Regions from separate parts of the Colwellia sp. NW0002-52-1 genome, predicted to be linked through region 4. Evidence: predicted binding sites of a transcription regulator. Region 4 holds the regulator's gene; each other region holds the start of a gene.
The links. The regulator sigma-54, encoded in region 4, starts transcription at its own class of promoters, with help from an activator protein. The targets are predictions, from matches to a motif close to GTTGGCACGNNNNTNGNNT.
Positions count from the first base shown of each region.

Region 1 (8,367 bases), on a different contig from region 4:
AATGGAAAAACTTAATGGCTTAATCAGCAGAATACTCTAATGTGCAGCGCAAAGACCTAAAGTAGCTTTAGGAATATTTAAAGCGTCTAATGTAGTTAATTAGGCGCTTTTGTATTCAAAAACTTTTGTACATCAGCGTTTTAAATTGGTACATCATTTAACTATAAAGCTTCAACTTATAGGTAAGAGCTTTGGTTAGCTACTATCTGGGAAAAAAAATTTAAAAAATCACGCTTTACTAATATTTTTCCCTGTTAGGAATAGAAGTTCCTTTAAGCGAATTTATAAAGCAGGAGCATAGTGCTCAGGGTGTGCTAATTTAAAATTATTAATAACTTTTTGAAATTCTTTATTTTTGTAAAACTCTTCCGACAATTGTTCATATTTTTTAGCTGAATGAGCAATTTTAGATTTCTTTGATAAAGCCATAAAAAGTAATGCGGCATCATCTAAATCGACGGTCATTTTTTTTATCCCTTTATTACTCGAACTTTGAAACTTTTCGAGTTCGTTAAACTCAGTTGAAATGACAACGTCAACTTTACCAGCGGCTAGAACACGAAATGCAGCCGCCATATCATTAATATAGACTTTTTCAAAGTAATCATCGGGCGCATTATCAAATTTTTCAAACTGTTTTATACCTTTCAATACCGCTATTTTTAAGCCTTTAAGATCTGCAAATTTAGTTATTGTTGGGCCGTTTTGGTTAACATAAAGAGATTTCTTATTTAATGAGCCATATACAAGTAAGTGTGCGAATTCACGACGTTCAGGTGCGTCTAATAAACCCGACATAATATCCACTTTACCAGCTTTTAACATGCCTAAACAACGCCAAATAGAGTTGTCCTGTGTATATTGAACTTCATAGCCGAGTTGATTAAAAAAATAAGTTGTAGCGGCAATATTTTCACCAATAGGTGTTCGATTAGGCAGTACAATCTGGTACGGCGGAAAATGTGAAACGCACATGGTTAACACTTTTTCTTTAGCAGCAAAGGCTGAATTTACATGGGAAATTGATAATATAAATATCAAAAAAGTAATATATTTTTTTAACAATGTAATGGCTCAAAACTAGGGCGTAAAACTTTATATATTATAAGGTAGGTAAAAAAAGAAGTACAAGATATGTGAGCAAGAGGTTTTATTTGAAATAAACGATGCAGCCTACTGAACTAGGTTACAGCCAAGATAATTTATCTCAACTATAAAATAAACTTATGACTATAAGTTTTGGGCTGCTGATTACAAAATATATTTATTAACATTATGCCTTAAATTCATTTGCTAAATTATTATGTCCATTTTTTTTACAGTAATTACAGTGGGTTGAATTTTATTTTATTTAATAATTTGAAATTAAAGGATAAATTTAAATTGGCTTGTTTTGTGCTTTAGATGCTTTGTGTATTAATGAGTGTGTCTAGCTTAGAAAACAGTAAGTGATGTTGTTTCACTTTAGTATTTACCTCAAGAGAGTTTGCTGAGGGATTAAAAGGAATATCAAATGAAATTTAAAATTTTGAAAGTTGCAATTGTAAGTAGTTTTTTGTCTGTAAGTAGTTTTGCTAGTGCTACTTTGATACCTTTTGGTATACAAACCGATATCGATACAAGTACCTTAACCAATAACGGATGGAGTTTAAACTTTCAGTCAAACTGGGGATCACAAGACGCCCATGACTACGAAATGTTTGCTGGAATTGCTCTAGATGAATATGTTTTTATTGGCGCATTAGATATTGGAACTAATAACATAGCCTTAGGCTCTGCTGTGCTTTATTCTGATTTGTTAAACTATACCTTAGGTAATGCTACGAACGACTATAACGGTGCATCTTGGTATTTTAGAAACGATTATTCAATGGGCTTTGTTGATATAGGTGAAACAGTGACTTTAAACTCCGCTGATACATCTGCTGATAATGGTGCTTTATCAAAGTTATCATGGCATATGCATGATGACTATACTGCTGGATACAAAGTTGGAAACTATGCTAGTAACAGTAGCGGAGTGTATGAAAAAGTTGTATTTAGAGCTTCGGCAATCGACGTTCCAGAGCCATCTACATTGGCCATTTTTGCTTTAGGTATTATGGGCTTAGCAGCACGTAGATTTAAGAAAAAAGCTTAATAATTTCTTCTTTAAATGTGTAAAAACATCAATTGTTATGATTGGTGTTTTTTTGTATCTGGTGAATTCAAACATGCAGCCTAGATGCATTAAGTTTATTAATTTTTGAAGTTCTTATTTTGCTATTTATTACGCTATTTAAGCTGCTTGGAGTGTGCTGTTTTAGATATTATTGATATCAATAGCTAGCGTTAACGAAATTAGCTCGGCAAAGTAGATTTAAATTATGCGCCCTTGAACATACATTTTTTTAGTGTTTATATTCTTGAACCACCATGACAGGTTTTATAACAAAATATTAAATAGTTAGATTTTTATCAAATATTCAATTAGTTAGTAACTTGTTTATGTCGAATTATTTTACAGTTAATAAATAGACAATAAACTCTATAAATTTATTTTATTGAAATTTATAGGGTTTATTCTTTTGGTGTGCTTTTTGCTTTACTTCAGAAGTAAAAGTAAAACACAGGTAAAAGCTTGTACTAGTTCATTTACCTTATATAAAAGAAATAATAAATAACTAAGGGACATTACATGAAATTTAAATTATTGAAGGCGACAGTTGCTAGTTTGGCTTTATCTGTTTGTGCAAGTTCAGCATTTGCTGGATTAATTACAAATGGTGATTTTGAGACAGGTGATTTTTCAGGTTGGTCTGTTTCACAGTCTGGCGGCTCGACACAAACAGTTCTTCCTGCATCTGGCGATCCAGAACTGGGGGCATCTCCTACTTCAGATTTTTATGCATTCGCTGGAAATCAATCAGGTCCAAGTCAGAACATTTTTTGGCAGTCAGTTGTAGTTCCTAATAACCTTTTATCAGCTAATTTCTCTTTTGATTATGCCTATCAAAACTTCGGTAGTGGATTCTCTAGCCCAAATACTTTAGCGTTCAATAATGTAAGTAACCAACAATTTCGTGTAGAGATTCTACTAGGCAGTTCACTTTTCGATTCTGTTGCACCAAGTGATATCGTATTTAGCGCGCTTCAAACAAACCCTGGAGACAATAATACTCAAGCATGGACATCTTTTAATCAAAATATAACTGCTTCACTTTTAAGTTTGCAGGGACAAAACGTTTTAGTTCGATTTGCTCAAGCTGATAATAGTGGTCCATTTGATATAGGGTTTGATAATGTCTCTATTACTACAGAAACCACTAGTGTTCCCGAGCCATCCACATTGGCTATTTTTGCATTAGGGATTATGGGCTTAGCAGCACGTAAATTTAACAAGAAAGCTTAATAATTTCTTCTTTAAATGTGTAAAAACATCAATTGTTATGATTGGTGTTTTTTTGTATCTGGTGGACTCCAAATTAGAGAGAACTGTTAAATTTATGTTGTTGATAGTTTAAATGTTTAGGTTGGAACAATAACGTGAACTTAACTGAATTTCATTAGCTTATTTATAGTTTATATATAGTTTATTTCTAGCGAAAAATTGCCTGTTACTTGGTCATGTCAGTAATAATAAACGCTATGTAATATGTACCTTGCAGCAATAACGCAAGGTACATATTAATTAAAGCTAAGCTTTTTAATCTTATTGTTATTTAATCTGAATACTATTTAAATGTACCCAGGCTGAGTCGCCATTATTAGAAAATTTGAATTGTATATAATTACCTTCAACTGAGACAAACTTCTTTATCGGTAAGGTATTTACGCCTCTGGCATAAGAGGTTAAGTCAACACAGTCAGCAGGTATTGCTCTTTTAACATAGTGTAAACTTCCATAGCTGTTTTGCAGTTGTGTGATTCTATGAATTGAATTGAAATAAAGGCAGGTATAAGTGCCTCGCTCAATATATCCTGATCCATTTTTAATTTTTTCTACTTTAAGCATCTTAGGGGTTTTATATCCTAATTCAATCGCTTTACTATGGTTTACATCTCCGCCAATACCTTTGTAAATCATCTCTGCTAGTCTGACTTTACTGGCAGAGGAAAGTGATTTTAAGCCTTTTTCATAATACGTTCTTGCAACCTCAAGGTTTTTTGTTACACCAATACCACTATCATAATATTCACCAAGGTAGGCGTAGGTTTGTGAAGGATTGCTGTTTTTACTAAGCTGTTTATCTAACAGCTTATGTAGTAGCTCAACAGATTTACTTTTTTTATCTTTCGCATCGTAAATACGTTTCAAACCATAAGTGACCGAATCTATATTTGCAGAGAGTAAAGCATTATACATAGGCTCAGCTTTGGCATAGTCGCCTTTATTTAAATACCCTAGAGCTAAATTTGCTAACACTTGGTGTAGTTTATTTGTATGTTGGGAATTCTCTTTGGCCTTAACTCTTAATTTTTGCTTTTCTGTTGGTGATAATTTATTTTCTGAATTACCAGATATGCTGGATATTATGCTCTCTGACTCTTCAGCAATAGTCGCGTGCAAATCTAAAATCAGCTGTTCGGCTTCGACTAAATAATTACGCAGAATAAGTTTATTTATTAGCATAATCTGGTTTTTTTTCTCTTTTAGTAACCCAATTGTTGTGAATACACTGTTGATCTCTCTATTGTCTATTTGTGCTATAGCAACTTTAATTCTGTGCTTATCTACATCATTTTGTTCAAACATAGCTGCGCTACAAGCCAGTACCAAAACTTCATGCGATGAAAAACGCTCTAAAACAGCTTTTGAATAATACTTGTGCTCTTGTTTGACATCTTTACTCGAGTTCCACTCATTACATAACTCTACTGCGTGGCTTGCAACTTGCATTTTTAAATACCACTTAGCCTGGGTTACTTCAAAAAATAATTTAGATATTACAACGCCAGCAATCAATATTAAGGATAATCTAAAGTATTGCGAATAATACTTGTAAGCTTTATTTATTGCCCACTGATCGGCGGCAGTCTTGTTTTGTTCTTTGTCAGCCAAAATTAATATCAGCCCAGTAAAAGAACCTAAAAAAGCACCCAATGATAAAGAAACAACGAACACGGTATTTGAGTTTATGAACTCATAAGATTTAACAAGCATCATAATGAAATACACAACAGCCATGAAGAAAAATGCTGATGCTATTACAATTTTACTTTTTTTTAATGACATAAATTTCTCCTAAAGTAATAAAAGCCAATTAATAATGCCAAAACTACCTAGCAATATTGAGGCTACTAGCAGTAGATTTCCTAAGAAGGTTGTAGGTGCTTTATATCCGCAGAAAGGGCATTTGTGTGCATTTGAAGATATTTGCTTTTCGCAATCAGGGCAGTTTATTAAACTCATTTTTTATTTTTACCTTTATATTAGCTTTGGTTAACGTTCGTTGGTCGTTAACTTACTGAGCTGGGAGCATTAAAAATATCGTAATATTAATGGTTTTTACTTGCTTTAACTAATCCGACTTTATGATGAACATAACCGACAAAAGATAATAAAGTGCTGTTAATTCAGCCTATTACTATTAATAGTGCTTAGTATCCTATTTGGGGTGAATAAAGTCGGAAGGCGATTTTTTGAAAGCTGCTTTAAAGCTGCGACTAAAATAGCTTGATGAATTAAAGCCAACTAAGTCAGCAGTATTAGAAATTGATTTACCAGCGAGTAATAGTGCTTTTGATGCTTGTAATCGATAATTACGAATAAACTCGGCTGGCGTTTGATCAAATAATGCTTTCATTTTTCTTTGTAATTGTCGTTCGCTCATCGCTATTTGATCGACTAACTGTTCAACACTAAAGTCGCTATTACTATAGTTTTTTTCAACGATGTTATTCAATTTAGTATTAAAGTGCGTATCTCGCTCAGATATGTATTGAGTCTCATGACTTTGAGATGTGCTATTAGACAAGTTAAGCAATGAAGTTCTTTTAGTTAACGTGTTTTGCACTTTTAGTAATAATTCTTTGGTATCAAAGGGTTTTGCAATGTAATCAATAGAGCCAAGTTCTAGCCCTTTTAATTCACTTTCTTTATCCGCTTTAGCGGTGAGCAAAATAACGGGGATATGACAAGTGTTGTCATGCTGCGCCAGTTGTTGCAATAATTGATAACCATCAAGCTCAGGCATCATTACATCTGAAATAATGATGTCGGGTATTTCTGCTATCGCAATTTCTCCCCCTAATAAACCATTTTTTGCTGTTATTACTTGGTAATGAGTTGAAAAAATTTCAGCTAAAAATTCACGCAACTCATTGTTATCTTCAACAATTAGAATGTTTTGTTTTCCGGGTACTGTACGGGGCTTTTTATTCGCTGCTAAGAGATTTATTTCATTTTGTGGTGTTAAGGTTTTTTGTGGTTGAACAATACCATAGTCATTAATAGTTAACATAAATGATACAGAGTGGCTTGCAATGCTAATACATTCAATTTTCCAACTGTTTTGTTGGCAAATTTCTCTAACAAAAGCTAATCCTAGGCCAAAACCTTGTTCACTATCTGGCTGCCCTAAGCGTTCGAATCGCTCAAAAACTTTTTCAGTTTCTAATGCTGTTAATCCTTGGTGTTCGTTTTCAATGACAAGTTGATATTGACTCCCTTTAATTCTAGAGTGCAGCTTTACCCAACCATTACTCATTGTATATTTAAGCGCATTACTGAATAAATTTTCGATTACTGATGATAACTCATGATTATCAGCATAAATTGTGGCGTTACTATGTACATTTTTTGATAATTTAATGTTTTTAGCCTGTAATAACGGCTCAAAGGCAATAATGTATTTATGTAATAACTCATCAATAGCAATGTTTTCTTGGGCTTTATCTTGTTTATCGATAGATGTTAAATGCAGTATTTTTTCAACTAAACTAAAAAGCCTTTTACTGTTGTTATTGGCCATTTTTAACAGTTTATTCTGTTTAGTGTTAAAAGTATTATCTGTAATTAATTGCTCTAATGGCGCTGTAATTAAGGTAAGTGGGGTGCGTAGCTCATGTGAAATATTAGCAAATAAATTTTGTTTTTGGATTAACAGGTTATTTACTTCAGCAGTTCGCTCAGCAATTTTATTCTCGAGTTCTTTTTGGGCTACTTTTGAACGTTTTACACGAATATTGTAAGCCGTAAAAATAAGACTAATTATTATCAAGAAATATAGCGTGTAAGCTATGCTGGTTTGCCAAATTGGCGGATGAACATTAACCGTTAGTAATTGAGTGTTTGGTTGCCAAATACCTAAATGGTTAGTTGATTGTACTTCAAGCTTTAATAATCCGTATTCTTGATTGAGAAATTGAATTGTTTGCGTGTTATCAAGCTCGTTCCATTTTCCGTGATTAAGTTTATATCGATATTTTAATTTAGCGGGCGAGCGATAATCATCAACAATTAAAGTAATACTGAAACTATTTTCATTTGCACTTAAGTTAAGTGCGCTTTCACCGATAATTCGCTGTTTTTTATCTGACTCAAGCAAGTGCAAAGTTACAAAATTAATTGTTGGCGCAAAGTTACTCGAGGTAAACTGTTGAGTATTAACCTTAGTTACACCTTCAGTGCCTGAAAAATATAACCACCCATCTGGCGCTTTGAAGATACCTTTGGTATTAAACTCGTTCCCTTGCACACCGTCTTTTTTAGTGAATTTAGTGGTTTCATTATTAACTAAGTTAACGCGATATAAGCCATTAAAGGTGGTTAGCCATAATACTTCGTCTGACTCTTCTGCTATAGCCTGAATATATTGGCTGTCTAAAGTTAATGGGAAAGCAGTGAATTTATCTTCTGTGGTTGAATATCGATATAGACCAAAGTTAGTGCCTAGCCATAAACCACTTTCACCTTCAAAAATATAATAAACTGTTGCATTGATATATTCATCGTCGAGCAAAGTGTAATTGGTAATGCTGTTTAAGTGCTGATTGTATTTATCGATTCCGGCTCTTGAACCAATCCAAATATTGCCTTGTTTATCTTCTTTTAAGGCATATATTGACAAACTTTGTAATTCACCTCGGGGATCGTTTAGTTGGCCAATATTATCGAACTCAGCCGTTTTCTCATCTATTAACCGGCTAAATCCACCTTCCCAACTCGCCATAAATATATCGCCATTACGTGCTTGAATTACATCTAATACAGCGTTCTCTCTGATGTAATGACTTGAAAAGTCGTTTTTAGTGAAGTGCGATAGCTCTTTTAACTGTTTGTCTAAATGCACAAGCCCTTGGTTGGTTCCTAGCCAATATGTATTGTCAGATGATTTAATTATTTTTAAGGCGAAAGCTTGATGTACTCTATCTAAAAAAGAAAGC
Region 1 covers NZ_BAAJLU010000001.1:292,652-301,018, reverse strand. Annotated here, with positions in the region: gene AC27H3_RS01225 (RMD1 family protein) at 1-23, shown strand, start outside; gene AC27H3_RS01220 (substrate-binding periplasmic protein) at 283-975, opposite strand; gene AC27H3_RS01215 (PEP-CTERM sorting domain-containing protein) at 1,514-2,140, shown strand; gene AC27H3_RS01210 (PEP-CTERM sorting domain-containing protein) at 2,678-3,391, shown strand; gene AC27H3_RS01205 (hypothetical protein) at 3,698-5,215, opposite strand; gene AC27H3_RS01200 (zinc ribbon domain-containing protein) at 5,225-5,392, opposite strand; gene AC27H3_RS01195 (two-component regulator propeller domain-containing protein) at 5,589-8,367, opposite strand, start outside.
Region 1: the regulator sigma-54 is predicted to act here: its motif matches at 1,383-1,401, upstream of AC27H3_RS01215 (PEP-CTERM sorting domain-containing protein).

Region 2 (8,367 bases), on a different contig from region 4:
TTTAAAGCCAGAAGATCCTGAACAAAATGTAAGATTAAAGCTTTTAAAGTCGTCAGCAAACTAATATCAATTTAATTAATTTGTATTTAAGAATCAGGTTTATCTTCTTAGCCTTAGTAAAGGCTAAGGATTATAAACCTTCATTCAGTTAGCCCGCAGTGCTCTTCGTTTTAAAGTTATTCAGGTGAATAACTATCACATACCTTTTGTATACTAAACGACGTAGAGCGAACATTTGGAAGTTGCATAATCAAGATTTAAGGAATTAATATGAATATCAATAGTAACCCTAAGTTAGCCATTTCAGCTCTTTTATTATCAACCATATTGCTTGGTTGTGGTGACAATAAAACGCCAACTGAATATATGGCTGAAGCAAAAACAGCGATTAATGACGGCCAGAAAAGTGTGGCTATTATCAATCTGAAAAATGTATTAAAAACTGAAGCAGATAATGCAGAAGCGCGTTTTTTATTAGGTTCAGTTTACGTGCAGCAAGGCTTATGGGTAAATGCTGAAAAAGAACTTAGAAGAGCTGAAACGGCAGGTTTTTCAGATGATAAACTTAGTTTATTACTATTGAAAGTTAATTATCGACTTGAAAATATAGATTACTTGGCGGCAATTACTGAAGAAAATAAATTGAATGAACTAGCAAAGTTATACTTGGCTCTATCGGCACTTAAGAGTAGAGATATAGTAAAAGGCCGCTCTATGCTGGATGAAATCATTTTGGTTAATGATAATCAAAATATAAGTAAATTAGCTATGGCATGGGAGTCATTTTTAGATAAAGAGAACAAAGCCTCCTTAGCATTTTTGAACGCTGCGGAATCTGCAGATATTATCCAAGAAGATATAATCGAGTTACGAGTTGCGAACTTTGTTGTGCAAAAAAAATATGAAGCGGCAGCTGAGCAGTTAGAATTGTTTTTATCACGTTATCCTCAATCTCATAGTCATAGGCTTCAGCTAGCTGATCAATATGCTAAATATAGGAACTACGCTAAAGCAGAAGAAAATGCTGATTTATTATTAACACTTTTTGAAAATAACGTTGTATTAAATAGAATTAAAGCAGAAATAAAATTTAATGAGAAAGAGTACACCTTAGCTAAAGAATATGCAGATATCGCACTACGTAATAGTAATGATGTTTTGGCGAAAATCATTGCAGGTTTAAGTGCGTATCAACTTGAGCAGTATGAAGCATCATACAATTACTTAAGTGCCTTAAGTGATGCTTTTGCAAAAGACCACCCTGTAAATCAAATGATAAAGCTACTGTCTAACCAGTTAGCCTATGGTGACGCGGGTATAGATAGTACATTACCTGATATGGTTAGCTCTTTAATTCAAAGTGGTGATTATAATAAAACGCGTGAACTCATCGAAGGAGATTCTAATTCAGCAACCCTAAAAGAAGGTGTAATAGATTTTAGATTGGGACTGTTAAAAATTATTGAAGGAGATAATTCATATACAGAAGATTTTGAACGAGCAATTGCTGATGGATATGATGGCATTGAGCCGAGAATTTTACTCGCTCAGCAATATTTACAAGATAAAAAATATAGTAAAGTTTTAGAAATTGCAGAGTCTATATCTTCGTCAAATGAAGTAACTGCTTTTCTACTTGAGGGGAGTGTCTATCAAGAACAAGGTGAGCTTTCTAAAGCATCTGAAGTTTATCAAAAAGTACTTGTGAAAGAGCCTTCTCATACAGGTGCTATGTTTAAACTGAGCCAAGTTTACTTTAAACAAGGTGATTCAGATAAATCTATTTCGCTACTCAAAAATATTTATTCTATCTCGTCTTCTAATGTTTATGCAGTTCGCGCGTTATTTAAGTTTTCTTTAGAAGATAAAAATAAAAAAACTTTAGAGCAGTTTTTTATTACGCAATTGGCAGAAGATAAAAAACGCCTTAATAGGCATATAGTTTTGACTGAGTTTTACTTACTTCATAAAGAATTTGAACAGGCATTAGACATTACTACTCGCTATTTATTAGTGTCACCTGAACAATTGGAGTTGACGTTATTAAAAGCCAGAGCGCTCTTATCATTAAATAGAGTAAAAGAGGCAGAAGAGAGTTTAAATACTATAGAAAGCTTCGCTTTTGGTCACCCTGATTTTGTTAAAAGTAAAGCGATATTTTTGAATGCGAGTAACAAAAAAGCAGAAGCAATTAAAGTGATTGAGGATTTTATCGTAACGAATAGTAATGAGTTAAATGACGAATTGTTATTACTATTAAGTAGTCTTTATATTGAAACGGTGAAGATTGCGCAGGCAGATAAAACTTTAAATAAAGTTAAAAACAAGCAAAGTGCTAGATATATTCGTATAGCGGGGAAAGTAGCGTTAATTAAAGGCAATAATACTTTAGCTAAAGAGCTTTTAAGTAATGCCTATAAAGATAACCCTATACAAATAGTGGTATTAGAGCTTGCTCAAGCATTACAAAACTTAACTGAAATTGACGCCGCAATTGAATTACTAGAAAGCCACATTGCACAATTTAAAGAGAGCAATGTTATTTTATTGAATTATAAATTAGCCGAATTAAACGAGGGGAAATACCCCTCAAAAGCAGAACAGTACTATAAGAAATTGTTAGTGGATACAAACAACAGTGTTGTATCGATAAACAATATAGCTTGGTTTTATTATACTCAAGGGCGTTATAGCGAAGCGAAAACATATGCAACAATCGCTGTAAAGAAAGCGCCAAAATTAGCCCCTGTACAAAATACTCTAGGGGTTATTTTATTAGCGTTAGAAGAGTACAGCCAAGCAACCTACCATTTAAAAATATCTGTGGAATTAGAACAAGCAAACAATAAATATAAAGTATGGCTAGCAAGAGGCTATATGTTGAACAATGATTTAGAAGCCGTTAAGAGTCTACGCGATTCTATAAAGGTAGAAAGCTTAGATGCTGAAATGACATTAATGTTTAATACGATTTATGCTAACGAGGAAAGAGTATATTAGTATGTCAGGTATTTTTACAGTTTTGGCTTTCAATAAAAACGACTATAAATAAAACCCATTATAATCAATCGATTGAAAAGTTGGCTTGCTATGTGCATTGATACTAACAAGCAAGAACATTAATTAAATTTAATATACAAAAGGGAATATAAAATGAAACTTACTTTATTAAAAGCAGCAGCAGTTGCAAGTGTATTAGTTTTTAATACAGCTTATGCTGACTCAATCCAAGTAGACTTAAACGACAGCGGCGCTAGCATTACATCTGCATTTGACAAGTTAGGTGTTTTCTACGATTCACATACAGTTGTAAATGTAGCAACAGGTGCAGTGAGTACTTATGCCGGTGCAAACTTAGTTGGTAATAACATCTTAGGTTTAGGTGATGTATATTCAAGCTTTTCTGATATGACAAGCAATGGTACAGAAAATATTTTATTATCTTCACCTAACGTTTCAGCATTATTTATGGAAGGTATATCTGCAGGTTCATATTTATCATTTGGTGTAGACTTAGTTGGTTCATTTAGCCCTACTAATGGCATTGTATATTCTTCTGGTACTTTAGATTTATGGCAGGGTTACACTGATGGTGTTACTCCAGCTGAAAAAATAATGTCATCTACATTCGTTTCAGGTGGCATTACAGCTGGTAACCAAGATGTATTATCTATTGCTGGTCCTGCTGATATATTGAAAGATGACGTATTATTTTTCGACCAAAATGGTACTCCAATTTCATTTGAAGATTACTTAGCTGCTAACCCACTTACAGATATTCGTTTGACTATCGATCAAAATGTTGTAAATGGTGCTAATTCACTAATCACAGCTGTAGGCGGTGGTGCAGGTTTTATCGGTCAATCTGGTAACGAAGTATATGTAAGTGCAGGTCATAACGCATCACTTACATTTAATGTGCCAGAGCCAACTACTTTAGCTATTTTAGGCTTAGGTTTGTTAGGTTTTGCCGGCTCACGTCGTCGTAACTCTTAATTAGCACTTAACCTTAGCTAAACTAAAAACCGCCATTAGGCGGTTTTTTTATGTCTATAATCTTTAAGTTTAGTTCAAGGTGCTATTAGAAACCTTTAAAAATAATTGTTATGAGAATAAAAACATGTGATGAGTGAGCAAGTAAAAACTTTAAATTAGTGAAGGCTGGTTACTATATAAAAATGTTAAGTGGCCTATGTTTTATAAGTGATTATGAAATATGAAGATAATAATAGTAATTCTGATTAACTATGTAGTTTATAACCCTTAGTTAGTGATTAAATTTGGTAGAGAAGTGATGCAAGGCAATGTGCTTGCAGTGTTGTAAAATACGTAATATTACTCGGCTCATTCAAAGAAAAATCGCCCAAAGGCGATTTTATTAGTTTATAACAACAATATGTATTAGTTGCTCTCTTTCAATAACTCTTTAACACGCCAAAACATGAAGCGTTGTAGCCAGTTTCTATTACCCCATGGTCGCCAGGTTTTAATTAAGTTGTTTCTGTAGGCGTCGAAATGCATACCATGCGGAGCATGTATAACATTTCCACGGTTTAGCACTAATTTTAATACGTTAGTACACAAGGTGCCTGCTGCAAGCGAAATACCCATACAGGTTGATGGAACTTTTTTCTTAAGAAAATTAACGGATGATCTATCCACTAAATAATGACGTTGTTGAACAGACGGCGAAACACCGATTACAAAACGAATAATATTATCGTTAAATATTTGTGATTTTTCTTCTTCACTGGCATTTGCAGCGGCATCAACTATAGCGAAATACTCATCGAAAGACATTTTTCCAGGTATAAATACTAAAAATGCAGTCCCCATTCCCATTGGTGCAGCTGTAATTGCAGGAATGCCCTTTTCGTAACAGCGACGAAATACTTTACGTCTGATTTCTAATACAAAAATATCTAGACTGTCTACATAGATATCAACACCATCTAGAAATTCATCAAGATTTTCTTCATTAATACCTGCATTGAAATTTTTAATGGTAGCTTCAGGGTTAATGCCTCTTACCGTCTCTTCCATTACTGCAGCTTTAGCCTTTCCAAGTGTCGACATATTTGCGCCAGCTTGGCGGTTAAAGTTGGCTACATCATATTCGTCAAGATCTGAGATGTGAAAATTACCAATACCTAAACGCGCTAACACTATTGTGTGATCACCACCAACGCCACCTAAGCCGCCAATGGCAACTTTTGTATTTCTAAGTTTTTGTTGTTCTTCTTGAGTAACCCAACCAATATTTCGTGAGAATGCTTCTTCATAGTTAAACATGGGGATCCTTATATACTAAAAACTTAATTCTATTGAGACTGTTCATACGTTAATGATAGTTAAAAAAAGTAATCTGGGGTAACTAAATCAGAGCTGACTACAAATTTCTTTTTGTATTTCTTTAAATAAACATTTAAAGCCTGGTGATAAATTTTCCATGAAAATACTCGGGTTTATATAATACGGCGCCCTTATTCCATGATAATCAATTGCTTCGCCAAGCTGAATGAAGTTTATACCGACAAATTTCATACTGCGTGCTAGCCTAGGTTCCATCATAACGTAAACATGCTTAACACCTGTTTCCATGCTCATTGTTGCTGCGGCCATGTATAGGCCGATGGCGATGAATGGGAAACAACGTAATTCAGTTTCTGAGTAGGTCGGCTCATTGATTGCACCTACAGCTGAACCTCTGAATTTATCGGTTTTACGACGTCTGAAGTCAGCTTTAACCGCGAGGCGAGATATTTCAGCTATTTCTTCTCTAGGGAAGTTACGTGGGTGGAGTTCTTGGTTTTGTATGGCATCTAAACAGTATTTTTCTATGGGTAATAATTCAGATTCATTCGCCGATTTAACTACACGAACACAGCTGGTATAGGTATTTGACGGTTTGTGTTTGATCATTGAGAAAATTGACTGAGCGTCAAACTCGTCTTGTTCTTTACCTTCTGCTTTTACTTTTTCAAAGGCTAACTCTTCGCAATATACATTGTGGCGTATACGGAAAACTTCATCGCGAAGCTCAAGGTTACTTGCAAATTCTGGTTGTAGGAATTGGGTAAAATGCTCAGCAATATTCATTGCATCATTGTTCACTTTGATTGATGCAATACGTTTGGTTATGCCGCCAATTACTGGGGTGTTTAGTAACTTCTTGCTCCAATTCATTATTTTCTCATTTTATATGGTTAAAAAAGTTAACCGATAATATATATTTATTACTGTAGAATTAATTTAGCACTTTAAATATGATTTATGAAATATATTTGTTAAGTATTTATTAATAATGTTTATTTTATATAAGTTTAACCGCGATTCTGAGTTTTAATCGGTACAATTTCCATTGCTGTTTGGTAACCTACATCAAATAGTTCGAGTTTTTTCTCTTCACTCATACCAAAATCAACAGCGGAAGATAGCCCTGCATTTATTATGATGGTGTTATGCCAGAATGCATCGTTGATATATTCGCGTGATATCGTGGTCATAAATGTGCGAATGAGTAAAGTGACATAATTAACGATAGGGAACATACCGTCGGTTTTTAATTCGTCATATTCGTGTTCACCTCTTAAGCGAAAACATAATACGGGAGTGCCATCCATCGCCCAATCTCTGTGCAAGGCGTCTTCTGATAAAATACTGCCATCTACCATTAAATGACTGCCAAACTTTTTAAAACTAAATACCAGTGGTATCGACATTGAAAACCGAACAGCGAGAGATACTTTCATGCCGGGTGTTCTTTTGCGATCGAAAATTACTGGACGACCTGTTTTGACATCGGTAGCGACAATATGCAGGTTGCAGTTAAGATCGTTAAAAGTTTTCCCTGATAAATGCTTGTCGACCCATAGTTCAAAAACATCACCTGAGCTTAAGCCGCCATTTCGAATTAAACTAATAATTGAGAAACCTTTAAATTGATTATAGTCAGTAGTTAAGGCGATTTTTTTCATTTTACTAATCGAAAGGCCGGCAGCGTAGAAGCTGGCAATAATGCTTCCCCCTGAAACACCGACAAGGTGGGTAAAGTCAATGCGTAAATCATCTAATGCTTGCAGAACGCCGATATGAGCAGGTAAGCGCGTGCCTCCGCCAGCTAAAATAGGTACTATAGTTTTCGCCACTCAGTAATTCTCTTTATTGTTGTTTTATTATTGTGTCATTTAATTATGGACAATAATTTCAAAATCGCTAACAAATAAGTATGCTAAGTTAAGGTAAAGTGTGAAATTTTTTAAAGAGTGAAAACATGAATTATTTATTACCATTATTAATATTTATCGGATTGCTATTGAACCCGGTAGCAAAAGCGAACTTGGTTGACACCGTTAGCTTGGTCACACCTTCGGTTGTCGGTATTGGTGTTTATACCCCAACAGGGCGGCAGAAAAATCAGCTAAATGGTACGGGCTTTGTTGTTGGCGATGGCACCTACATAGTGACAAATAATCACGTTATTAATACAGAGTTAGACGAAAGTTTATTGCAAAAATTAGCGGTTTTTACCGGCAAAGGGCGAGCAGCTAAAGTTAGGTTAGCCACTTTAATTGCCACTGATAAAGAACACGATCTAGCAATTCTTAAAATTGAAGGCAAAGCGTTACCGGCGTTAACCTTAGCAAAGAATGACTTTATTAAAGAGGGTAGTAGTATTGCATTTACCGGTTTCCCTATTGGTGCAGTACTTGGGCTTTACCCTGTTACACATCGTGGCATTATTGCTGCGGTTACACCAACGATTATCCCTGTTGATGACTCAAGACAATTAAGCATTGCTATGCTTAAGCGTTTACGAGATCCCTATTTAGTTTATCAATTAGATGCCACAGCGTACCCCGGTAATAGTGGTAGTGCTATGTATGATGTTAAAAACGGTGAGGTTGTTGGTGTTATAAATAAAGTTTTTGTTCAGCAAAGTAAAGAAACGGTGATCAGTAAACCTAGCGGAATTACCTATGCTATACCGGTAAAATACCTACATCAATTATTGAAAAAACATAATATAAAGAGCTAGTTAATTATGCACTGTCAGGTATTTTTACATATTTAAAATACCTGAGTTCTTTATTCTTCAGCACTTTCCTGTGCGTTAAGTGAGTTTGTTTTACGGGTAAGTAATTGAGATATTGGCACCAGCTCAACATTATTTTCAGCAAGCAAGGGTAATAGTTTACGAAGCGCCGTTACCGTTTCAGGGTGAGGGTGAGCAATTGCAACCACTGTTTGGTAACGTTTAGCGTCTCTAATGAGTTGTTTAAACTGTTGTCGAATATAATTGTGCTCTAATTTATTATCGAGAAAAATATGTCGATGTAAACTTGGCACCCCAAAGCTAATAGCAAC
Region 2 covers NZ_BAAJLU010000011.1:44,593-52,959, forward strand. Annotated here, with positions in the region: gene prsT (XrtA/PEP-CTERM system TPR-repeat protein PrsT) at 1-64, shown strand, start outside; gene prsT (XrtA/PEP-CTERM system TPR-repeat protein PrsT) at 271-3,000, shown strand; gene AC27H3_RS11810 (PEP-CTERM sorting domain-containing protein) at 3,154-3,996, shown strand; gene AC27H3_RS11815 (ThiF family adenylyltransferase) at 4,402-5,292, opposite strand; gene AC27H3_RS11820 (PEP-CTERM/exosortase system-associated acyltransferase) at 5,380-6,186, opposite strand; gene AC27H3_RS11825 (patatin-like phospholipase family protein) at 6,324-7,148, opposite strand; gene AC27H3_RS11830 (S1C family serine protease) at 7,274-8,038, shown strand; gene AC27H3_RS11835 (divergent polysaccharide deacetylase family protein) at 8,089-8,367, opposite strand, start outside.
Region 2: the regulator sigma-54 is predicted to act here: its motif matches at 3,080-3,098, upstream of AC27H3_RS11810 (PEP-CTERM sorting domain-containing protein).

Region 3 (8,367 bases), on a different contig from region 4:
GAAAACACCACTTAACGAGGTATGTAATATAACCGGCATTGCTTTTAATTTGTCACTGTTTTTAACTTCAGATGTTAATGTATAACCGTCCATCTCTGGCATCTCAATATCAGAAATCAGTAATGCCACTTTTTCAGTGATACAATTTTGACACTCGTCGGCAAGAAGTTTCAGTTGGTCTAATGCATCTTGACCATTTTTTGCCAGCAACATTTTTAACCCTAAGGGCTCAAGTGAGCGCTTAACTTGATTTCTAGCGACAGAAGAGTCATCGGCAATCATGATAACTCGCTCACCAATTTTTTCACCAACAGTAGAGTCAGCAATACCTTCACTTAAGTTAGTGGAGATAGGGCTAATTTCATTTAGAATTTTTTCAACATCAAGAATCGACACCATTTCGTTGTCTATTTCAGTAACTGCGGTTAGGTAGCTAGACTTACCTGCTCCTTCAGGTGGTGGCATCATGTCTTTCCAGCTAAGGGTTACAATACGCTCGACACCGGCAACAAGAAACCCCTGCACACTACGGTTATACTCAGCAATAATAACAAAGCTAGTGTCAGTTTGAACAATGTCAGGGCCGCCCGTTGCTTTGCTTAAATCGATTACCGAAATAGTTTGGCCACGAATATGCGCTACACCTTTAATAAACTTGTCTTGTTTGGGTAATAACGTCAATCTTGGGCATGGCATAACTTCACGCACTTTAAATACGTTAATACCAAAGCGTTGGCGACCTATAAGTTTAAACAACAACAGCTCTAATCTGTTTTGACCGACTAATTGAGTGCGCTGATTAACTGAGTCTAATATACCTGTCATAAGAAACCTCTTTGTATGCCAATGCAACTAACAAAGGCACGATTCTTGATTGTACAAACATTAAAACGACTACTGTCTAGGCAGAACGTAAATTCTTTGACGTTTTGCATGTTAATTTAAGTAAAGTTAACTAAATTAAGCGTAGACGAGTATTTTCATTTCCCTAGCAGTTAAATAAGAATTTATGAGCCCATTTAAGATATTAGCAGCAATACCCTTTATATACTTCGCTATAGTTAGCACTAGCTCAGCCATGACATTTGATCGCGAGTATCTTTATAACTTCATCAAAAAACATGTTGAAAGCAACGTAACTATACCTGCTCAAGGCAAGCTGAATGTTGAAGTATCTGAAATAGATCCCAGAATTTCATTGCAATCATGCTTGTTACCATTAACGGCAAATATACCTGAAAACCATAACGGTAGAAACGTAAATGTTAAAATTGTTTGTGCTGACGAAGATTCTTGGTATTTATATATTCCAGTAAGAATTCAAACAATAGTGCCTGTTTTAGTGACTCGTATAAGGGTAAATAAAGGCACTTTACTAAATCAAAGTAACATGGAAGTGATATTTAAAGACTCGAACCAAATACGCGGAACAGTGATGACTGACGCTACGTTAGTTACCGGTGCTCGTATTAAAAGAAATTTATCTAAAGGCAGTGTTATAACAGATAAAAATACTTGTTTTGTCTGTAAAGACGAACCCGTTAACATTATTGCTAAGTCTGAAAGCTTTGAAATTAAGTCTTCTGGCGTGGCATTAAATGACGGTAGTTTAGGTGAAATTATAGCGGTACGAAATAAACAATCAGGGCGAATAGTTCAAGGGCAAGTTAGCGCTATTAACCAAGTAATAATTAATTTATAATAATTGCTTAAGTTTTCTGCTATTTTGCCGATAAAAGGTTAGAAACCAATAACTGTTGTAAGTAGGACACAATAATGGCTATTAATATCAACAACTTGAATAACACTAATCAAGTAAAGCAACAAGTACAAACTAAACAGCAAGTTAGCGAAAATGCCAATGCATCGCAACAAGCTAAGTTATCACCACGTGATTCGGTGTCTATTACACCGCAAGCAAAACAGATGACTGAGTTGCAGAAAAAAGCAGCTGAATCACCGGTACTAAATCAGAAAAAAATTGCTGAATTAAAAGATGCTATCGCTTCTGGTGATTATAAAGTTAACCCTGAAAAATTAGCAGCAAGTATTGCTAGCTTTGAATTTGAACTTAACTAAATTTAACCTAAATAGCGCGTTAGATTTATGGAGTAAATAAGTGTCTGAAAAAATAACACCTCAGCAATTGGTTTCTCAACAGTTATCACAATTACTGCAGCTAGAAACGTTATTAAGTACAGAGAAAGAAATACTTCAACAGCAAAACCCTAATACTCTAATTAGTATTACTGCAGATAAAAACAGCTTACTTATCGCGATACAAGAAATTGACAATGCGATAGGACAAAGCTTTGAGTTTAAGCAAGAAAAGTTAGCGGGTAATTTCGACTCAGAATTAGCCGATATTGAAGCGTGTTTAGTGCGTTGTAAAAAACAAAACCAAGTTAATGGCCTGATTATTCATCAATCGCAGCTATCGGTTGAACGAATGAAAACCTCGTTACTAGAAAACCACAATAAGTCTTCAATGACCTATGACAGTAAAGGAAAAACCTCGGGCGGACTTAGTAGCCTAGGTATTAAAGCTTAGCGATCAACAATTCAGGTTGAATAATTAAATAACCTTGAATGACTCAAGTGTAGATATAAAAGCTTTAATCTAAAAATTCACTATAAAAAAACCAGCGAAAGCTGGTTTTTTTATAGTGAATTTTTACGATATTGGCTAATGGCATTAATTTACGACTTTAATAATACTTAATATTTCTAATTTTTTGACGATTAGCAGAAGCATTATATATTTCATATACATCTTTAAAGTCTAAACTTAACTCCGTTGTGTAGCTGTCACCAACGGGGTAGCTTTTAACTACTTTAGCCCCACGGATAATACCCTGTACAGATGCTTTTAGTTGTTGATTTTCAACAACTAGATTAGACATTGTTGTTTTACCATCAATACTTTGACCATAAACTTGTTCGGCTAACTCAGCATAAGCAGCGATTTTTGATGCCTTCATTGCCATTAACATACGTTGTGTTTTATCTGTTGATTTTTGCAAGCTTATAGGTGCTTGGCCTATAGCTGTTAACACTGGAAATTGCTCTGGCTTTACGTTTTGCCATTCAACATGTCGATCAAACACCGTAGAACATGCGCTCAAAACTATAGCACTTAACAAAACTGCGATATTATTGCGTAACGTATTCATATTCACCTTCGGTATTGTCATTTTAAACAAGTGTGTTTTACTTTTGTATAGCAATTGCACGAGCATCGTCAGCTAACATAGTACTATCACGTAAGATCATGCCGTCTTTTATTTGAACATTCTCGTCATTTTTAAAATCATCGCCAACGACCCAAGCCGGAATAAAAGATTGCGCTGTTGCCACAACAACACGTGACTGCATACCAATCATTCTAGCATTCACTAATACGCCAGATTCTTGCTGCATCATGGTGCCGGTAACTACATAGTCAATTATTTGTCGTTCAGGTAATTCTTTCCAATCTCGGCTAAATACATAATCGCCCTCTTCAGTAACACGAATATGCCCAGTAGTTTTAAAGTCTATAACCACCATGCCATGCCGTTGCATCTCATGTACAAAGCTTTCAGATAGTTGATTACCCAGCCAATTTGTTGATTCTAAGTTTTTTAAATCAACAAAAGATGCCACAGCAATTGGTGTTTTAGGGCTAACAAATGAGCTACTTTCTAGCATTTGGTAGGCAAGCCCTTTAACCACATCGTTAATCGCATGGCGAGGTAAAGAATAACTGTCAATTTCTTTTTTTTCTGTGTACTTAGCACCATAAAAGTCATTATTTTTGGTCTTAGCAGTGCATGCCATAAGCGTTGGTATTAGTAGAGCTATAAGCCAGTTTTTCATTGAGCTATCCCCAATTAATGCAAATATCATAAAATTAATACAAATATGAAAGCATGATCCGCGCCAATATTATAATTAAAACAGAACTTACCTTAATCAATATATACGAAAAGCAAGTAAGCGTTCGCTCTCGCGCTAAAAAAGTACAATTAAACGGCTGGATATAGGCCAGACAAAACACGGGCAATAATAACGTGCTCTAACGGTATTAAATTTATATATAAACTTAGCTTAATGATTAACGTATTAATGGGCACAAAAAGTGCATAATTTAAAGAAAGAAATTGTTTTCCTATTAAAAGAGACATTTATGCGCTTAAGTTTAATTACCCTATGTTTTGCTTTATACAGTAGCGTTAGCTTTGGCCAATGGTATGAATCGCAGGGCGTTGCGAATATAAGAAATGGTGATAATAAATCAGCAAAAGCTCAAGCCGTGCAAAATGCATTAAAAAAAGCTTTATTGGTTGCGGGTGCTTCAGTGTCAAGCGTACAACAAGTTGTTAATGGTCTACTCACTCAAGATCAAATCAGTATTCGAGCTAGTGGCAGTGTCAATTCATTAGAGTTAATTAGCGAAAGCTATGAAGGTGATATGGTTACCGTGACCATTCGAGCCGATATTTTCCCACAAGAAAAAAAGTGCTTTGCTGCTGACTATAAAAAATCTATGTTATTAACCCGCAGTAATATAATGCATCGTGAACAAGCTAGCATTGGCAACATTTACGCAATTGACAAAGTCTTGATAAAAAAGTTAGCCAACAAAATAAAACATAAAGGTATTTATTTAGACACCAAACTTGCTTTGCAAAGTAAAACAGAGTTTTCACGCTATAACCAAAGCTTACAAACACAGAGCTTAAAAAACTTAGCCATGTCATTAGCTAACATGTCAAACAGCCAATATGTTTTATTCTCTGAAATTCAAGATCTTTCGATGGCAGACCATGAAAACAATGAATGGCAGTTTTGGCAAAGTAACATCTATCAAAGACAATTCAATATCTCACTTTATGTTCATGATGGTACAAGCGGCGAAAGAATTTTCGATAAACATTACCTAAATTCTGCTCCATGGTCATTTGATAAGCGTAAGAATGTAGACGTAACTAGTCAAAATTTTTGGCAGAGTGAATATGGCCAAAAAATCAATATGTCTTTGGATGATATGGTGCAAGACATTGATGAAAGTATGATGTGCCAACCTACCCAAGGAAGAATTGTGCAAGTTCAGGGCAACTCAATTACCTTCAACTTAGGCAAAAGGCACGGGGTTCAAGTTGGCGATGAGTTTTCTTTACTGCACTTTAATAGTTTTGTGGGTGATGACAATCGTTCATATACCGGATTTAATATTAGTCCTTATAAAGTTATTGTTACTTCTGTTAGCCAAGATAGTGCTCATGCAACCACGACCGAACAACATATTCTCGACAATATTCAAATAAATGATTTAGCCGTAAGATACTAAAAAGTAGGTTAGGAATATCATGAACCGAGAGGTTTAATTAATGCTAATTATATTAATTAAACCTCTGTTAATGCTCATTTTATTTATTTTTTGAATACAAATAAATAAAAACGTTGTAGCATACTTGGGCTTTAAGCAGCACTTTATTGCTCAGATGAGTTAATACTGGGTATTTGTGATGAGATTACTTGCGCTTAGTCCCCTTAGTTCAATGGATAGAACGAGGACCTCCTAAGTCTTAGATACAGGTTCGATTCCTGTAGGGGACGCCAGCAATTGCTACTAGAAACTTCATTGAATTATATTTAAACGATCAATAATTATCGTTATACGTCACTCTTTCACATCCATGTGATCGTGACATACCGTACATCCTGTCATCGTCACTCTTTCACATCCATGTGATCGTGACATACCGTACATCCTGTACATAAAAAAGCCCCGCAATGCGGGGCTTGTAGTTTTAATGAGCTAATTGATAAGCTCTTAATTGTTTTGCTCTGTTGTAACTTCCTTGTCGTCTAATGCTGAGCCTGTGCTCAACACCGCTGATACTGCTAATATTAATACCGCTAATATTACCGTAGTCAGCTTAATTCCGCGTGACGACGACCTGTTCATTCTTTAATCCTGTGTTATGTAGTATTTTTTTTAATTATTATTAATACGACGCATTAACATTAAAGCAACTTATATAGATATTCAACCAAAAAGCTCATTAATTAAACAATTATTGATTCCAGTGAACATAATACTAAAAACAAAAGAGATCTATTAGCTCTCTTTCACATCGTCGCTATCAAATTAGCAATTACTATTTCATTAATTAAATCAGGTCATTTCACATTTAAATGCCGATAAATATAACTTAGTTAAAAATAATGCCAGAAAAATGCTAATTAAATTTGCAGTCAAGGGGCACTCTAGGTGAAAATAAGCGCAATTATATCCCATCAAATCTTACAATAATTGGAGCAATTATGCCGTCGCGTCAACAACTGGCCAATGCAATTCGAGTTTTAAGCATGGATGCCGTGCAAAAAGCTAAATCAGGACACCCTGGAGCCCCAATGGGCATGGCAGATATCGCTGAAGTTTTATGGCGTGACTTTCTAAAGCATAACCCAACAGATCCACAATGGGCTGATCGTGACCGTTTCGTTTTATCAAATGGCCATGGTTCAATGCTCATTTATTCATTATTGCATTTAACGGGTTACGATTTACCGATTGGTGAGTTAAAAAACTTCCGTCAACTACACTCTAAAACACCAGGTCACCCAGAATATGGTTACACACCCGGTGTTGAAACAACTACAGGCCCATTAGGCGCAGGTGTTTCAAATGCGGTAGGTATGGCAATTGCTGAAAAAACATTAGCGGCACAATTTAACCGCGATGGGCACGATATTGTTGATCACAACACTTATGTATTTTTAGGTGATGGTTGTTTAATGGAAGGTATTTCACATGAAGCCTGTTCATTAGCCGGCACATTAGGCTTAGGTAAGCTAATTGCATTTTGGGATGACAACGGCATTTCAATTGATGGTGAAGTTGAAGGCTGGTTTACTGATGATACTCCTGCTCGCTTTGCCGCCTACGGCTGGCATGTTGTAAGTGTTGACGGTCATAGCGCTGAAGCTATCGCCGCCGCTATCGCTGAAGCTAAGTCAGTTACGGATAAACCTTCAATGATCTGCTGTAAAACCATTATCGGTTTTGGCTCTCCAAATAAAGAAGGCACACACGATTGTCATGGTGCACCTTTAGGCGATGAAGAAATTGCAGCAACACGCGAAAAACTGGGTTGGTCACATGCACCTTTTGAAATCCCTGCTGATATTTATGCTGATTGGGATCAAAAAGAAAAAGGCGCTACTGAACAAGCAAGCTGGAATGATAAATTTGCCGCTTACCAAGCTGCTCATCCTGAATTAGCAGCAGAGTATGAACGTCGTGTAATTAAAGGTGAGTTACCTGCAGAGTTTGAAGAAAAAGCCAACGCTTACATTCAAGAATGCCAGGAAAAAGCTGAAAATGTTGCTTCTCGTAAAGCTTCACAAAATACGATTGAAGTATTTGGCGCTATGTTACCAGAATTATTAGGTGGTTCAGCCGATTTAGCCGGTTCGAACTTAACACTTTGGTCTGGTTCAAAAGGTATTCAAGATGACGCTGCCGGTAACTACATTTTTTACGGTGTACGTGAATTTGGTATGAGCGGCATTATGAACGGTATTTCATTGCACGGTGGTTTTATTAACTACGGCGCTACATTTATGATGTTTATGGAATATGCACGCAACGCGGTACGTATGTCTGCATTAATGGGCATTCAGAATATTTTTGTTTATACCCATGATTCAATTGGCCAAGGTGAAGATGGTCCAACGCATCAGCCAATTGAGCAATTAACTAATTTGCGTACAACACCAAATATGGTGACATGGCGCCCTGCTGATGCAACCGAGTCAGCGGTAGCATGGAAAAACGCTGTTGAACGCCAAAAAGCGCCAACATCATTAATTTTCTCACGCCAAGGTTTACCAGCATTAAGCCGTACTAGTACTCAAGTTACTGATATTGCTAAAGGTGGTTACATCTTAAAAGACAGTGTTGGTACCCCAGAAGTTATTTTAATTGCTACAGGCTCTGAAGTAGCTTTAGCGTTAAAAGCGGCTGAAAGCTTAGGCGATAACGTGCGTGTTGTTTCTATGCCATCAACCAATATTTTTGATGCTCAAGACAATGAATACAAAGAATCTATTTTACCAACATCAGTTACTAAGCGTGTGGCTATTGAAGCTGCACATACCGATTTTTGGTATAAATATGTTGGTTTAAGTGGCAAAGTTGTTGGCATGACAACCTTTGGTGAATCAGCACCAGGTAATGTACTGCTTGAGCACTTTGGTTTTACTGCTGAAAACGTAGTAAAAACGGTAAATAGCTTAAACTAAGCGCGTTTTTTACCGTCAAACGTTATACATAGCCAGTTAATAACTTATTAGCTGGCTATTTCCTTTTCTAGG
Region 3 covers NZ_BAAJLU010000013.1:22,489-30,855, reverse strand. Annotated here, with positions in the region: gene AC27H3_RS12945 (chemotaxis protein) at 1-825, opposite strand, end outside; gene flgA (flagellar basal body P-ring formation chaperone FlgA) at 1,010-1,702, shown strand; gene flgM (flagellar biosynthesis anti-sigma factor FlgM) at 1,777-2,079, shown strand; gene AC27H3_RS12930 (flagella synthesis protein FlgN) at 2,120-2,551, shown strand; gene AC27H3_RS12925 (LPP20 family lipoprotein) at 2,709-3,173, opposite strand; gene AC27H3_RS12920 (FlgO family outer membrane protein) at 3,211-3,858, opposite strand; gene AC27H3_RS12915 (flagella assembly protein FlgT) at 4,169-5,332, shown strand; tRNA gene AC27H3_RS12910 (tRNA-Arg) at 5,530-5,604, shown strand; gene AC27H3_RS12905 (hypothetical protein) at 5,819-5,953, opposite strand; gene tkt (transketolase) at 6,313-8,295, shown strand.
Region 3: the regulator sigma-54 is predicted to act here: its motif matches at 4,108-4,126, upstream of AC27H3_RS12915 (flagella assembly protein FlgT).

Region 4 (8,367 bases):
CGTAATTTTTGATATTTCGCAGCTTTTTTATTGACTTAACAAAGTATTGAATTAATCGAAGTACTGTTATTCAGCTTCATCAAATTTATTACTAAACAGTTGGCAAACTTCATCGAGAGCAGATTCTGCATCTTCACCGGTGGCCACTACTTTAACGGTTTTTCCTTGCGCGCCGGCAAGCAACATCAAGCCCATAATACTATTTGCATCTGCATGATTTTCATCTAATTCAATAGTGACTTTAGCGGTGAATTTTTGGCTCAACTGTGCCAGTTTAGTTGCCGCTCGGGCATGTAGCCCAAGCTTGTTAATAATTAATACATTGCGACTGGCTTGTATATTCATCAGCGTTAGCTACTAGCAACAGGTAAGTCACGATGACGAGACTGTACGTCTTTACGTTCTTTACGCAGATTATTTGCAAGCAGTTCAGTAATATATACGGAACGATGCATACCGCCGGTACAACCAATAGCAATGGTAATATAACTACGGTTATTTCTTTCTAAGTGCGGCAACCAAGTCATCATAAAGCTATTAATTTGCCAAATAAATTTAGTGACTATGGGTTGGCTAGCGAGGAAGTCTTGTACTGGTTTGTCTAAGCCGGTGTAGCCTTTAAGTTCTTTATCCCAAAATGGGTTTGGTAAAAACCGTGCATCAAAGACATAATCTGCATCTTGTGGTACACCATGCTTAAAGCCAAAAGATTCGAAAACTACCACCATAGAACCCGATTTTTTACCTAAAACCCGTTCTCTCACTAAGTCAGCTAGCTGGTGTGGAGTTAATTGGCTGGTATTGATATATAAATGTGCACGACTTGCAATAGGTTCAAGCAGCTTTTTCTCTAACGCCATTGCTTGATCTAGGGCTATATTTTGTCTAATAAGTGGATGCAAACGACGAGTTTCACTGAAACGTCGAATAAGGTCGCTATCATCAGCATCGAGATATAGAAGGCTTAATTCAACGGCGTTTGGCAAATACTCAATAATTTCTGGAACATCGTTTGGATCAGCGGGTAGGTTTCGAACATCTAAGCTTACGGCAACAGTTTCATAATCATTAATAACGGTATGAATTAAAGCCGGCAATAAATTGACCGGTATGTTATCAACACAATAGTAGCCTAAATCTTCTAATACACGCAGCGCAACACTTTTACCTGACCCTGAACGGCCACTGACAATAATTAATTTCATTGAGGTTTAACTCGCCTGTTGAATTAACTGAAACAATTCTTGGTTATTTTGACATTTACGCACTTTTTTACAAAATTGCTTTTCACGAAATATTTTAGCAATACTTTGCAGAGTACATAGGTGATTCTGACATTCGTTTTCAGGCACAAATAGCGCGATAAAAATATCTACAGGGCGATTATCTATAGCGTCAAAGTCAATGGGCTCTTCTGTTGTAATAACAACGGCAACCGGTTGACAGGTATTGTCTATGCGTCCATGTGGTATTGCTATGCCATTTCCTATACCTGTTGTACCCATTCTCTCGCGCTTTACAAGGCTCTCTAAAAGCTGAAATGTATCATGTTCAGGCAATTTTTCGGCAGCCAGACTACTTAAGTATTCTAGAATACGTTTTTTACTGGAACCCGGAGCAGCACAAATAGTGCAGTCTAGAGTTAAGATGTCTTGCAACTTCATAAACTTATAAAACCTAAAGCGACATGGCGCTAATGTTTGTTGATTTTGCCTTTGTATTTCAATATTTGGCGATCTAATTTATCAATTAATGCATCAATTGAAACATACATATCATTATGCTCCGCTTTCGCATGTACTTCTGAGCCACTTAAATGCACCGTTGACTCAGCAATTTGATTTAACTTTTCTACGGTTAAAACCACATGAACATTATTTATATGTTCAAAATGGCGCTCCAGTTTCTCGAACTTTTCATTTACATAATCACGTAATGAGTCGGTAACATCGACATGGTGTCCACTAAGATTAATTTGCATATGCTTAATTCCTCTTTTGGGTGAATGCAACCGCCTACAGTAAGCTTTTACGTTGATTTGATGGCGGTATGGAAAGTGACTCTCGATACTTGGCAATGGTACGCCTTGCTACCTTTATACCTTGCTCTGCTAATACATCAGCAATTTTACTATCACTTAATGGTTTTGCAGGTATTTCTGCGGCGACAAGTTTTTTAATCAGTTCACGAATAGCAGTTGATGAACATTCACCACCATTTTCGGTACTTACATGGCTTGAGAAGAAGTATTTTAGCTCGAAAATTCCCCGGGGTGTATGCATATACTTCTGTGTAGTAACACGAGAAATAGTTGATTCATGCATATCTACGGCTTCGGCAATATCATTTAGAACCATAGGGCGCATAGCTTCAGGGCCATGTTCAAAGAAGCCTTGCTGGCGCTGTACAATACAATTAGACACTTTTAATAGGGTGTCGTTTCTGCTCTCTAGGCTTTTGATAAACCATTTAGCTTCTTGTAAATTTGAACGAATAAATTGGCTATCTGCAGATGATTTCATCGTGCGAGACATAGCTGCATATTGCTGGTTTACCGATAACTTTGGCGCGGTATCTGGATTGAGTTCAACGGTCCAGCGGCCATTTTTCTTTTCAACAGATACGTCAGGAATAACATATTGTTCTTCACTTTTGATTACGCTATCACCCGGACGAGGGTCTAAAGATTGGATTAAACGGATAACTTCGCGTAATTGATCTTCCTTTATGCGTAATTTACGCATAAGCTGGCGATAATCACGATTACCAAGTAAGTCGATAAACTCGGTAACGGCTAGTTTGCTTTCAGCGAGCCACGGCGTATCTTTTGAAAACTGGTTAAGTTGAATAAGCAAACATTCAGGAATTGAGCGAGCAGCTACTCCAACCGGGTCAAAAACATTGATTCGTTTCAGTACAGCTTCAATCTCGTCGAGCTCTACATCATCAATGCCAACACTTTCTAGTATTTCTTCTGCGCTAACGGTTAAGTATCCTGCTTCGTCTACGGCCTCAATAATAGCAACAGCAATGGCTCTATCGGTATCGCTAAAAGGAGTGAGCTCCATCTGCCAAATTAGGTGGTCTTGTAAGGAATCTTTAGTTTCACCCTGATAGGTGTAGTCTTCTGAAGCAACGCCCACACCGCCACTACTCGCACTTGCGCTGAAATTGTCATCCCAGGTTGTATCACCGTTTAATTCTTCAGGAATGTCAGTTTTTGCTAAGCCTTCTGAAGAGCTTATCTCATCAATTGTTGGTGCAGAGTCTTCGCTGCCATCTGATGATATTTCAGCACTCTCATTAACACCTGCAGAGTAACCTTCTTCGAGGTGATCAGGAGTACTTTCTGAATTATTATCTGGCGATTCGTCAACTTCAAGGAGTGGATTACTTTCAAGAGCTTCTTGAATTTCTTGTTGTAAATCCAAAGTTGATAATTGCAACAGCTTTATAGCCTGCTGCAATTGCGGGGTCATCGTTAATTGTTGTCCGATACGGAGTTGCAGAGTAGGACGCATTTACGTTTTCATTTCCCTGTTCAAGTACATGATAGTATTACCGCGTGATTATGTTACTCACTATAACGTGAATTGTTCACCTAGGTATACATCTCTTACGTGTTGATTTGCAAGTATTTCATTAGAGTTTCCCTCTGCGATAAGCTCACCATGACTAACAATATAAGCATGCTCACAAACATCAAGAGTTTCTCTAACGTTATGATCGGTAATTAAGATACCGATGCCGCGTTCTTTTAAGTGTAGGATAATTTTTTTTATATCACCTACCGAAATAGGGTCAACACCCGCAAAAGGTTCATCAAGCAGGATAAACTTTGGATCTGCAGCTAATGCTCGTGCTATTTCAACGCGTCTGCGTTCACCGCCAGATAAACTCATACCTAAGTTGTCTTTGATATGACTGATGTTAAATTCTTCGAGTAAATGTTCAAGCTTTTCTTCTCGCTCTACATCATTTAATGCTTTACGCGTTTGTAAAATGGCCATAATGTTGTCATAAACCGTAAGTTTACGAAAAATTGAAGCTTCTTGAGGTAAATAGCCAATACCTTTTCGAGCACGCTCATGCATTGGCAACAAAGTCAGATCTTCATCATTTAATACTATGGAACCACTGTCGTTATTGACTAATCCAACAATCATATAAAATGAAGTAGTTTTACCTGCGCCATTAGGTCCTAATAAACCAACAATTTGCCCAGCAGAAACTTTCATACTGACATTTTTAACGACTTTTCTGCCTTTATAAGCTTTAGCAAGTCCGGTGGCTGATAAGGTTGAAATAGACATTTACTCTTGCTTTTCCTTAGATTTTTTTGGCAATTCAGTTTTATTTTTAGGTTGTAGCACAGTTTCAACTTTGGCATTTTCTAAACTTTCGGCATTCACATACTCAGTTTCAAAGTTATAAGTAATTTTACTGCCGCTAACTTCACTGCCTTCTTGACGCAGCAAAGCATTACCAGAAATTACAACGGTATTTTTGTGTGGCTCATATCTAATTTCATTTGCTTGTAAGTTGATTGGGCTACCGTCTTGCAATGTCTGTTCAAAAGTTGCTGGAGAGCCTTTAGCAATATAAATTTTATTATCGCTTTCGTTTTGAGTGATTACCTGAACGAGCTCGGCATTAATGGTAAGCGAACCCTGGGAAATAATAACGTTATCAATATAACTGAATATTTTATTTTTTAGATCCGCAGCTTGTCGCGACGAAGAAATTTTAATTTCTTGGTCTACGTTGAATTTTTCTGCACTTACTAGCGGCATTAATATTACGCATGCAGTTATGCCAATAAGGCTATTTTTTAATTTTTTTATAAATGGTTTGTACATGTTCGGTCAATGTCATCTGTGTTGTGTTTAAGTCTACAATTAATCCTGAGCCATACATAGTAAATCCTTTACCTAATATTAAGATAGTCTGCTCTGAGCTGATAATATTCGTTTTAAGATCCATTTCTAAATTTTTTCCGTGTACTTCCTGTATTAAACTTTCTTCATCAGTCGCGATTAAACGTACGCGATTTTTTAATTTTACACGATTGTTGTTATACAGTGTGCCTTCATTAGCGCTTATCTGCCATGTTGGTTTGTTATTTTTTGGGTATAAGGTATAACGAGGGTATTCAAAATGGGTTACTTCTAGCTGCGCATAGTGCTCCATGCGTTGGGCTTCAACATTATAAGATAATGCGCCAGTCGACTTGTAAACGTCGCTGTTGAGGTTTTCAGCAATAAATTCTGGGTTATTAGCAACTTCTAGAGTGCTACTGGTTTCTTTCTTAGCTCCGAACCATTCAAGTAGGGCGTAGGTTGTTAACGCTAGGAGAAAAAGTGAAATTGTCGCAATGGTTATGCGATTCATATACTTGCACCTGTTGCATTGGCTAATGTACCTTGACTTTGCATGATAAGATCACAAGTTTCACGCACTGCACCAAAACCACCTCGGGTATAAGTGATGTAATCACACAGGTTTACTATAGCTGGGTGGGCATCATTAACCGCTATGCTAAAGCCAACATAATTAAGGCAGTCAAAATCAGGCATGTCGTCGCCAATGTAAGCCACTTGTTCGGGCATTAACTTTAATGAGGCGATCATTTTTTTCAATGCTGGTAGTTTGTTTTCTTCACCTTGCACTATGTGTTTAACGTTTAAGGCGCTCATACGAGTTTGTACAATGTTGGATTGTCTGCCTGTGATCACTGCAACATCAACACCACTGGCTCCTAGGGCTTTTATGCCGTAACCATCTTTGGTATGAAAAGCTTTTAGCTCTTCGCCATTGTTACCTAAATAAATGCGGCCATCAGAAAAAACACCGTCAATATCACAAACAAAGAGTTTTATTTTTTCTGCTTTTTGCCACGTACTTGATGCAACTTTACCGTATAAGCTATTCAAAATTACAACACTCCAGATTTTAATAAGTCATGCATATTCATTGCGCCAATAGGGTGATTATTTTCATCGACGATAATTAAACCATTGATTTTTTTATCTTCCATTATTTTTAATGCTTCAGCAGCAAGCATATCTTGTTTGGCAACCAATGGCTGCTTAGTCATTACACTGGTAATACTATCTTGATGAATGTTAATTTCAGCGTCTAGAATACGGCGCAAGTCGCCATCAGTAAATAAACCCACTAACTTATTCTGAGCATTAACCACTGCTGTCATTCCTAAACCCTTCAATGACATTTCAACTAAAGCATCTTTTATTTTAGCACTTTCTACTACTGTTGGCAGACGTTCATCTTTGTGCATTATGTCAGCTAAGCGTAATAATAACCTTTTACCCAGACTACCACCGGGATGGGATAAGGCAAAATCGTCAGCGGTAAAGCCGCGTGCATTAAGTAAGGCCACTGCTAAAGCATCGCCCATTACTAGGGTAGCAGTAGTACTTGATGTTGGTGCTAATCCCAACGGGCAAGCTTCTTGAGATACTTTTACGCAAACATGTGTATCGGCGAGTTTAGCCAGCGTAGAGTCAGGTTTACCTGTCATGGCAATTATTTTCGCACCTATACGTTTAAGCACAGGAATAATTGCTAAAACTTCACCTGTTTCACCAGAGTTAGAAATGGTTAATACAACATCGTCTATGGTTACCATGCCAAGGTCGCCATGGCTTGCTTCTCCTGGGTGAACAAAAAATGACGGTGTACCTGTACTCGCTAAAGTAGCCGCAATTTTACCGCCAATATGCCCAGATTTTCCCATGCCAATAACGATTACTCGACCTCGACAGCTAAACATTAGTTCACAAGCTTTTGCAAAATCGTCGTCGATATACTGTGTAAGCTCAGCAATAGCTTGTTGCTCAATGTTAATTACATTGAGTGCTAATTGTTTAAAGTTTTTCATTACATAAAACCAATTTCTTAGGCGTTAATTTGGCTAAAAAGAAGCACTTGATAACCAATGAATACAGCTAATAATAATAACCCTTTCGCGCGCGTGATGCGAAACTTTCCGCCACGGCTAAAACAAAGAATAAACAATAAGAATGTTGTTGCTAGCATAAATGGGGCGTCGCGACTTGCTGCCGCGTTATCAATATCACCCGGAGCAATTAAACCAGCCAGCGATAATACCGCTAATATATTAAATATATTTGAACCAATAATATTACCCAGTGCTAAGTCGTCTTCTTTTTTGATGATACTCATAATACTGGCAGCTAACTCAGGCAAACTTGTACCAATAGCAATTACGGTTAAGCCAATAACCAAATCACTAATACCAAATGCTTTAGCAATAAAAATAGAAGAATCTACAAGAAAGCTTGCACTTAAAGGCAGTAAAATCATACCAACAATAAGCCATATCACTGAGTGTTTAGTGCTCACACCATCAGGAACTTCTTGCTCGGCTTCGAGCACCATTTTATCGTCAATTGGATTTTCTTTTGCACGTTTTAACGTCACAAATAGCAAGGTTGCAATATAAACAACAAAACCAACGATCAAAATAAGACCTTCATTAAAGCTAAAATTACTATTAGCTAACATGTAGGTTGCGATGGCTGTAATAACAAGGATTAGTGGAATTTCGCGTTTAATTGTAGATGAAGACACTGTTAAAGGATTAAATAGTGCGGTTAAACCTAAGACTAAGGCAATATTGGTAATATTAGAGCCAATTGCGTTACCAATAGCGGTATCAGGGTTTCCTTGCAATGAAGCGGTAGCTGCAATCATCATTTCAGGCGCAGAAGAGCCCATAGCAACGATGGTTAAACCAATAATCATTGGAGAAATACCAAGGTTACGCGCTAATGCTGAAGCACCAAATACAAATTTGTCTGCACTCCACACTAAAATAATTAGTGAAAGTAATAAGATCAAAATTTGAATTAACATTCAAAACTCCTGTTGGGATAAATAAAATAGTTGGTAATTTCGCTGCTATGGTTAAGCTTTATATTTATGAGCTGGCATTGCCTAACTAGCTAATATACCTATAAACAGTTAAAAATTTCCGAATTATATATGGGTACTTTTGTATAAGCGCGAACAATTCATATTGTTCTTGAGTACTCACCTACATTTAACTTACTTACATAATAATTTATTTGTTATTAAAAATGGGATTATAAACCAATGATGTTGATTGATAACAGCCAATTAATAATCATTTAATGACATTATATTGTGCAGCGGGCAGTATAAACTTTTTCTGATATTATTGGCACACAGATTCAACATAATATTTGTGAAATATTTAGCTAGAACTTAAATTTACCTCGCTGTTAGCATTACACTCATGTTTTGTTTTTATAGTGCCGTGTATTTATAGCATTTACACAGGCCACGTTACATATGATTACA
Region 4 covers NZ_BAAJLU010000002.1:237,826-246,192, reverse strand. Annotated here, with positions in the region: gene AC27H3_RS03825 (HPr family phosphocarrier protein) at 67-345, opposite strand; gene rapZ (RNase adapter RapZ) at 351-1,205, opposite strand; gene ptsN (PTS IIA-like nitrogen regulatory protein PtsN) at 1,212-1,664, opposite strand; gene hpf (ribosome hibernation-promoting factor, HPF/YfiA family) at 1,694-1,981, opposite strand; gene AC27H3_RS03805 (RNA polymerase factor sigma-54) at 2,016-3,521, opposite strand; gene lptB (LPS export ABC transporter ATP-binding protein) at 3,582-4,313, opposite strand; gene lptA (lipopolysaccharide transport periplasmic protein LptA) at 4,314-4,793, opposite strand; gene lptC (LPS export ABC transporter periplasmic protein LptC) at 4,825-5,391, opposite strand; gene kdsC (3-deoxy-manno-octulosonate-8-phosphatase KdsC) at 5,388-5,936, opposite strand; gene AC27H3_RS03780 (KpsF/GutQ family sugar-phosphate isomerase) at 5,936-6,901, opposite strand; gene AC27H3_RS03775 (calcium/sodium antiporter) at 6,919-7,899, opposite strand.